DNA from 2 places in the Arthrobacter sp. 05T410 genome. Region 2 is predicted to be linked to the other one. Evidence: riboswitches for the same ligand, from Rfam matches in the RefSeq annotation. Region 2 holds a riboswitch; the other holds the start of a gene.
What was found. A riboswitch is a leader RNA that binds a small molecule or an ion and turns the genes downstream of it on or off. The one in region 2 is predicted to bind glycine.
Positions count from the first base shown of each region.

Region 1: linked by a shared signal. The riboswitch ahead of gcvP (aminomethyl-transferring glycine dehydrogenase) and the one ahead of gcvP (aminomethyl-transferring glycine dehydrogenase) in region 2 are both predicted to bind glycine.

Region 1 covers NZ_JBFTLP010000016.1:4,204-7,605, reverse strand. The annotation lists gene AC1DFR_RS16735 (MFS transporter) at 1-639, opposite strand, end outside; gene AC1DFR_RS16730 (TetR/AcrR family transcriptional regulator) at 707-1,246, shown strand; glycine riboswitch at 1,515-1,613, shown strand; glycine riboswitch at 1,615-1,729, shown strand; gene gcvP (aminomethyl-transferring glycine dehydrogenase) at 1,769-3,402, shown strand, end outside.
Region 2 covers NZ_JBFTLP010000030.1:34,079-37,480, forward strand. The annotation lists gene AC1DFR_RS21010 (hypothetical protein) at 1-655, opposite strand, end outside; glycine riboswitch at 960-1,057, shown strand; glycine riboswitch at 1,059-1,166, shown strand; gene gcvP (aminomethyl-transferring glycine dehydrogenase) at 1,219-3,402, shown strand, end outside.

The sequences.
Region 1 (3,402 bases), on a different contig from region 2:
CACCCGGCCCGGCTTCGGATCGCGGGATTCCGGGATCAGGGCCGGCCCGAGCAGCAGCAGCGGCAGGATGATCGGCACCGCGACCAGCAGGACGGCGCCCCACCAGAAGTGTTCCACCAGCCAGCCGCCGACAATCGGGCCGAGGGCGGCGCCGCCGGAGAAGCCGGCGGCCCAGACCGCCACCGCCAGCCTGCGCCGGTTGGGCTGCGGAAAGATGTTCCGGATCAGCGACAGCGTGGACGGCATCAGCATGGCGCCGAAAAGGCCAAGCCCGGCGCGGCCGGCGATCAGCCATTCCGCACTCGGCGCGAACGCCGTCACGGCCGACACCGCGGCAAAGCCCGCGCTGCCCACGAACAGCAGCCGGCGCCGGCCGATCCTGTCGCCCAGGGAACCCATCGCGACCAGGAGTCCGGCCAGGACCAGGGGATAGGCATCGACGATCCAGAGCAGTTCGACGCCGGAGGCGGTCAGGCTGCTGGCGATGGCCGGCAGGGCGAACGTGAGCGCGGTGTTGTCCACGGCCACGAGCAGGACGGGGAACATCAGCAGGGCCAGCGCCACCCAGTCACGCCACGGTGCCCGGGGCCCGGTGGCCGCAGGAGTGCTGGTGGCTACGGTGATCGATGGAATGCTCATAAGGATAACTGTACCGTCTGGACGGTACAGTTAAGAAATGCGCGCGCGGACAGGCATGATGGGAGGCATGCCCAGGAAACCCGTCGCCCGCGAGGCCGTCCTCGATGCCTTCGAATCCCTGCTCATCGAAGTCGGTGAACGCGCCGCGACGCTGGACGCCGTCGCGCGCCGGGCCGGCGTCTCCAAGGGCGGCCTGCTCTACCATTTTCCGACCAAAGAGGCCATGATCGCGGTCCTGCTGGAACGGCTGGACCGGCTCCTGGCTGCCGATGTTGCGGCCATGGCGGCAGCCCCGGAAGGGGCGGCGGCGTACTTCATCAAGTCCTCGGTGTGGGCGGACACGCCCATGGACCGGGTCTTCGTGGCGGCCACGCGGCTCGCCGAGGTGGCGCACGGGGAAACGCTCCGCCGCTTCGCCGCCGGCCAGGCGAGCTGGCTGGAACTGCTGGCGGCCGACGTCGGGCCCGCCATGGCGAAGGCCGTCCTGTGCATGGGGGACGGGCTGTACTTCAACGCCATGCTGGCGCGGGGTCCCGGCGGGCCGCCGCCGGAAGTCGAGGCGGACGTCCAGAGCCTCCTGGCCGCCGTCGAGCGCCTGCGCGGCTGAAGCCCACACCCACCCCCTCCGACCCCCTACTCCCCGCCGACCCCCTACTCCCCGCCGAATTCGCCGGAAGCGTTCGAGTACGCCGGAAAGTTGCGGCGACTCCGGGCGTTTCCGGCGAATTCGCGCCGCCGGATTCGCCACCGGGTGGCTCGTGGCCCGTAACCTGGGTCCGCCGCCGGGAGGGAGTTTGCGGACGCGCGCCCGGCATAGGACAATGAGAGCTGTGACTGTAGTCACCCCCGATTGAACGCCTAATTAAATACGCCTTTGATCTGCGGCGGGAGAGTCCTGCAAGTAGGTACAAGCAGGCGCCGTAGGAGCAAACCCTCCCCAGGAATCTCTCAGGCCCATGTACCGCCGCGGCAAGGCATCTCTGGAAAGTAGCAGGCGTGTCCCGGACATGCTGTGCTCACCGACGGTGCAAGCGGAGCCCTGAAACGCGGGCTGCGCGGAAACTCTCAGGTCCAATACAGAGCGGGGAGGAACCCGAATCAATGTGGCGTACCCTGCGCCGCCTGAGTTATGGAGTTCCTTGTGACTGTTACCCCAGCCTCCACGTCCTTCGTTGACCGGCATATCGGCGCGCGCCGCCAGGCCGACGTCGACGCCATGCTGAAGGCTGTCGGCTACGACACCGTCGACGCCCTGGTGGACACCGCCGTTCCGAAGGACATCCGCCAGGACGCCGACCTCGCGCTCGCCGCGGCCCTGAGCGAGGTCGAAGTCCTCGCCGAGCTGCGCAAGCTGGCGTCGAAGAACAAGACCGCCGTGCAGATGATCGGGCAGGGCTACTACGACACGCTCACCCCGCCGGTGATCCGCCGCAACATCCTCGAAGCCCCGGCCTGGTACACCGCGTACACGCCCTACCAGCCGGAGATCTCGCAGGGCCGGCTTGAGGCGCTGCTGAACTTCCAGACCATGGTCCAGGACCTCGTCGGCCTGCCGATCGCCAACGCCTCCCTGCTGGATGAAGCCACCGCCGTGGCCGAGGCCGTGCTGATGATGCGCCGCGCGAATAAGAACAAGACGGCGCACGACGGCAAGACCGTCCTCGACGCCGACTGCCTTCCCCAGACCATCGCGATCGTCAAGGGCCGTGCCGAGGCCCTCGGCTTCGAGGTCGAGGTCGCCGACCTCTCCAAGGGCCTGCCCGACGGGGTCATCAACGGCGTCGTCCTGCAGCAGCCGGGCGTCTCCGGCCGCGTGTTCGACCACACCGCCGTGATCGCCGACGCCAAGGAACGCGGCGCCCTCGTCACCGTCGCGGCAGATCTCCTCTCCCTGACCCTGATCACGTCCCCGGGCGAGCAGGGCGCTGACATCGCCGTCGGATCCGCCCAGCGCTTCGGCGTGCCGCTGTTCTTCGGCGGACCGCACGCCGCCTACATGGCCGTCCAGAAGGGGCTCGAGCGCTCCATGCCCGGCCGCCTCGTGGGTGTCTCCAAGGACAACGCCGGCGTTCCCGCCTACCGCCTGGCCCTGCAGACCCGCGAGCAGCATATCCGCCGCGAGAAGGCCACCTCCAACATCTGCACCGCCCAGGCCCTGCTGGCCATCGTGGCTTCCTTCTACGCCGTCTACCACGGCCCGGACGGGCTGAAGGCAATCGCCCAGGCGGTACACGTCCACGCGAAGACCATCGCCGCCTCCCTGAAGGCCGCCGGTCTGGACGTGCTGCACACCTCTTTCTTCGACACCATCACCGTCTCCGTGCCGGGCCGGGCAGCTGAGATCATCGCGGCAGCCGACGCCAAGGGCGTCAACCTGCGCGCCATCGACGCCGACACCGTCGGCATCTCCGCCGACGAGGCCACGACGGTGGCCGTCGTCGCCGACGTCATTGCCGCATTCGGCGCGTCCGTGACTGCCGCGGCTGCAGGCACGGACACTGCGTTCGGCCTGGACCCCGCCGTCGAGCGCACCTCCGACTACCTGCAGCACCCGGTGTTCAACACGCACCGTTCCGAGACCCAGCTGCTGCGCTACATCCGCCGCCTCTCGGACCGCGACCTTGCCCTGGACCGGACCATGATCCCGCTGGGCTCCTGCACCATGAAGCTGAACGCCACCGCCGAGATGGAGGCCATCTCGTGGCCCGAGTTCGCCTCCATCCACCCGTTCGCCCCGGAATCCCAGACCGCCGGCTGGCGTGA
Region 2 (3,402 bases):
CGCATCCAACGAGGATGGCGGGAATCCAGTGAGCGATTGACGGCACTGCGACGGGGACGTTGATGTGCCCAACAAAGCCGACAACCCACTCCACCGTCCACGACGCGAACGGCACCGCCATGAGTCCGGCGCCCAATGCCGTCAGGCTCCGTGACCTTGAGCAGAGCATCAGGTGCGCCACGAGGGCCGCAGCGAGCGAGGCGGTCACGCCCGCGAGTAACCCGGCGAAGTAGAGGCTCGCCGTTGTTCCGCCCGTCAAGCCGCCGTCGAGCACTGTAAAGGACTGGGCGGCCGCCGTGAACTGAACCACAAGAACGCCGGCTGCCGCGCACCACGCCACCAGCCGCCGTCGGGCAGGAGACCAGATGCGCACCGCGAGTCCGGCCGCTGCACCTCCTACGGTGAGGAGGGCCACGATCGTGGTGAGTTCGTACTGGCTTAGCGGCAGTAACGACACAGGCATCTGGTCTGGAATGACCTCTGCGCCCCACAAGTTCTGCAACGGGAGCTGTGCGCCGGATACCAGCCAAGGGCCCAAGCCGAGCAATCCTGCCAGGATCCCGATCAGCCACCCCCAAGCGGCATCCCCGGCGGGAGTCCGGCTTGGTGGTCGGCTGGGAGCTGCCTGTTCCGTCGCTTGATCCGGAAGGCTCACGGAGGCTCCTTGCATATGGGCGCTCTGGGAGGGGCGCGCACGAGAAAGTAAGGTATCCCGTCCAGAATAATGCACCGAATGGATTAACCTCCTGGGTCCGATCCACGAGGTGGACGACGACCTCTGGGACCGCGTGTTCCGGATCAACGTCACGGCCCTCATGCGCCTCACCCACGCAAGCGGACGACGGCGAAGAGCTCCCGCCGTCGTCCGAGGGAACAGCGACTCAATTGAAATAAATTTTGCATCCTGCCCGGGAACCGGATAAATTGTGAGCTGTGTCACCGACCAGTGGCACAGCTTATGATCTGCGGCGGGAGAGTCCTGCCGGTACGTTCAGCAGGCGCCGTAGGAGCAAATCCTCCCCAGGAATCTCTCAGGCCCACGTACCGCCGCGGCAAGGCAACTCTGGAAAGCAGTCCGGGCAATCGGGCTCACCGACGGTGCAAGTGGCGCGCTGCTATCAGCAGGGCAAAACGGAAACTCTCAGGTCCAATACAGAGCGGGGAGGAACCCGAATCATCGTGGCGTCTTGATGCCACCTGAATTATGGAGTTCCTCTCATGACGGTTCAATCGTCCCCGTCCACCTTCGCAGACCGCCACATCGGCGCCCGCCGCCAGGCCGACATCGACACCATGCTCAAGGCCGTCGGCTACGACAGCGTTGATGGCCTCGTTGACAACGCGGTCCCCGATTCCATCCGCCAGGAAAAGCCCCTCACCCTGGACAGCGCCCTCAGCGAAGTCCAGGTGCTGGCCGAACTGCGCAAGCTCGCCTCCAAGAACAAGACGGCCGTGCAGATGATCGGCCAGGGCTACTACGACACCGTCACCCCGCCGGTGATCCGCCGCAACATCCTCGAAGCCCCCGCCTGGTACACCGCCTACACCCCGTACCAGCCGGAAATCTCCCAGGGACGCCTCGAGGCGCTGCTGAACTTCCAGACCATGGTCCAGGACCTCACCGCACTCCCGGTCGCCAATGCGTCCCTCCTGGACGAGGCCACCGCGGTTGCCGAGGCCGTGCTTCTCATGCGCCGCGCCAACAAAAACAAGTCCGCTGCCGGGGCCAAGACCGTCCTCGACGCCGACTGCCTCCCGCAGACCATTGCCATCGTCAGGGGCCGAGCGGAGGCGCTGGGCTTCGAGGTGCAGGTCGCTGACCTCTCCGCCGGTCTGCCCGACGGCGACATCAACGGTCTCGTCCTCCAGCAGCCGGGCGTCTCCGGCCGGGTGTGGGACCAGTCCGGCGTGATCGCGGAGGCCAAAGAACGCGGCGCACTGGTCACCGTGGCGGCGGATCTGCTTGCCCTGACCCTGATCACCCCTCCGGGCGAGCAGGGGGCGGACATCGCCGTCGGCTCCACCCAGCGCCTGGGCGTGCCGCTGTTCTTCGGCGGCCCGCACGCCGCGTACATGGCGGTGCGCGAGGGCATGGAACGCACGCTCCCCGGCCGCATCGTCGGCGTCTCCAAAGACAACGCCGGCGTCCCGGCGTACCGCCTGGCCCTGCAGACCCGCGAGCAGCACATCCGCCGCGAGAAGGCCACGTCCAACATCTGCACCGCGCAGGCACTGCTGGCCATCGTGTCCTCGTTCTACGCCGTCTACCACGGCCCGGACGGACTGAAGGCGATCGCCGAGACCGTCCACAACAACACCCGCGCCCTCGCCGCCACGCTGAAGATCGCCGGCCGGGAACTGGCGAGCGAGTCCTTCTTCGACACCCTCACGGTCCGCGTCCCCGGCAAGGCCGCCAAGGTCATCGCCGCCGCCGAGGCCCGGGGCATCAACCTGCGGCTCATCGACGCGGACACAGTTAGCGTGTCCGTCGATGAAACCACGACGCCGGAGGTCCTCTCCGCGGTCGTCGTCGCCTTTGGCGCCGGTCCGGTGGTGGAGGCCAAGGGCTTCGAGCTGCCCGGGAGGGTGCTGCGCACCTCCGACTTCCTGCAGCATCCGGTCTTCAACACGCACCGCTCCGAAACCCAGCTGCTGCGCTACATCCGCAAGCTCTCGGACCGCGACCTCGCCCTGGACCGCACCATGATCCCGCTGGGCTCCTGCACCATGAAGCTGAACGCCACGGCCGAGATGGAAGCGATCTCCTGGCCAGAGTTCGCCTCCATCCACCCTTTCGCGCCGGACTCCCAGACCGAGGGCTGGCGGGAACTCGTCAGCGGCCTCGAAGCTGACCTCGCCGAAATCACGGGCTATGACCAGGTCTCCATCCAGCCGAACGCCGGCTCCCAGGGCGAGCTCGCCGGCCTGCTGGCCATCCGCGGCTACCACCACTCCCGCGGGGAGGCCCAGCGCAACGTCTGCCTGATCCCGGCCTCCGCGCACGGCACCAACGCCGCCTCCGCCGTGCTGGCCGGCATGAAGGTGGTCGTCGTGGCCACAGCCTCGGACGGCACGATCGACCACGCGGATCTTCAGGCGAAGATCGAGGCCAACAAGGACGCCCTGTCCTGCATCATGATCACCTACCCGTCCACCCACGGGGTGTACGACGCCGACGTCCGCGAGGTCTGCGACGCGATCCACGCCGTCGGCGGCCAGGTCTACGTCGACGGCGCCAACCTCAACGCCCTCGTCGGGCTGGCCCAGCCGGGCAAGTTTGGCGGCGACGTTTCGCACCTGAACCTGCACAAGACCTTCTGCATCCCTCACGGCGGCGGCGGACCGGGCGTTGGCCCGGTTGCTGCAAAGGCCCACCTGGCGCCGTTCATGCCGGGGGACGCG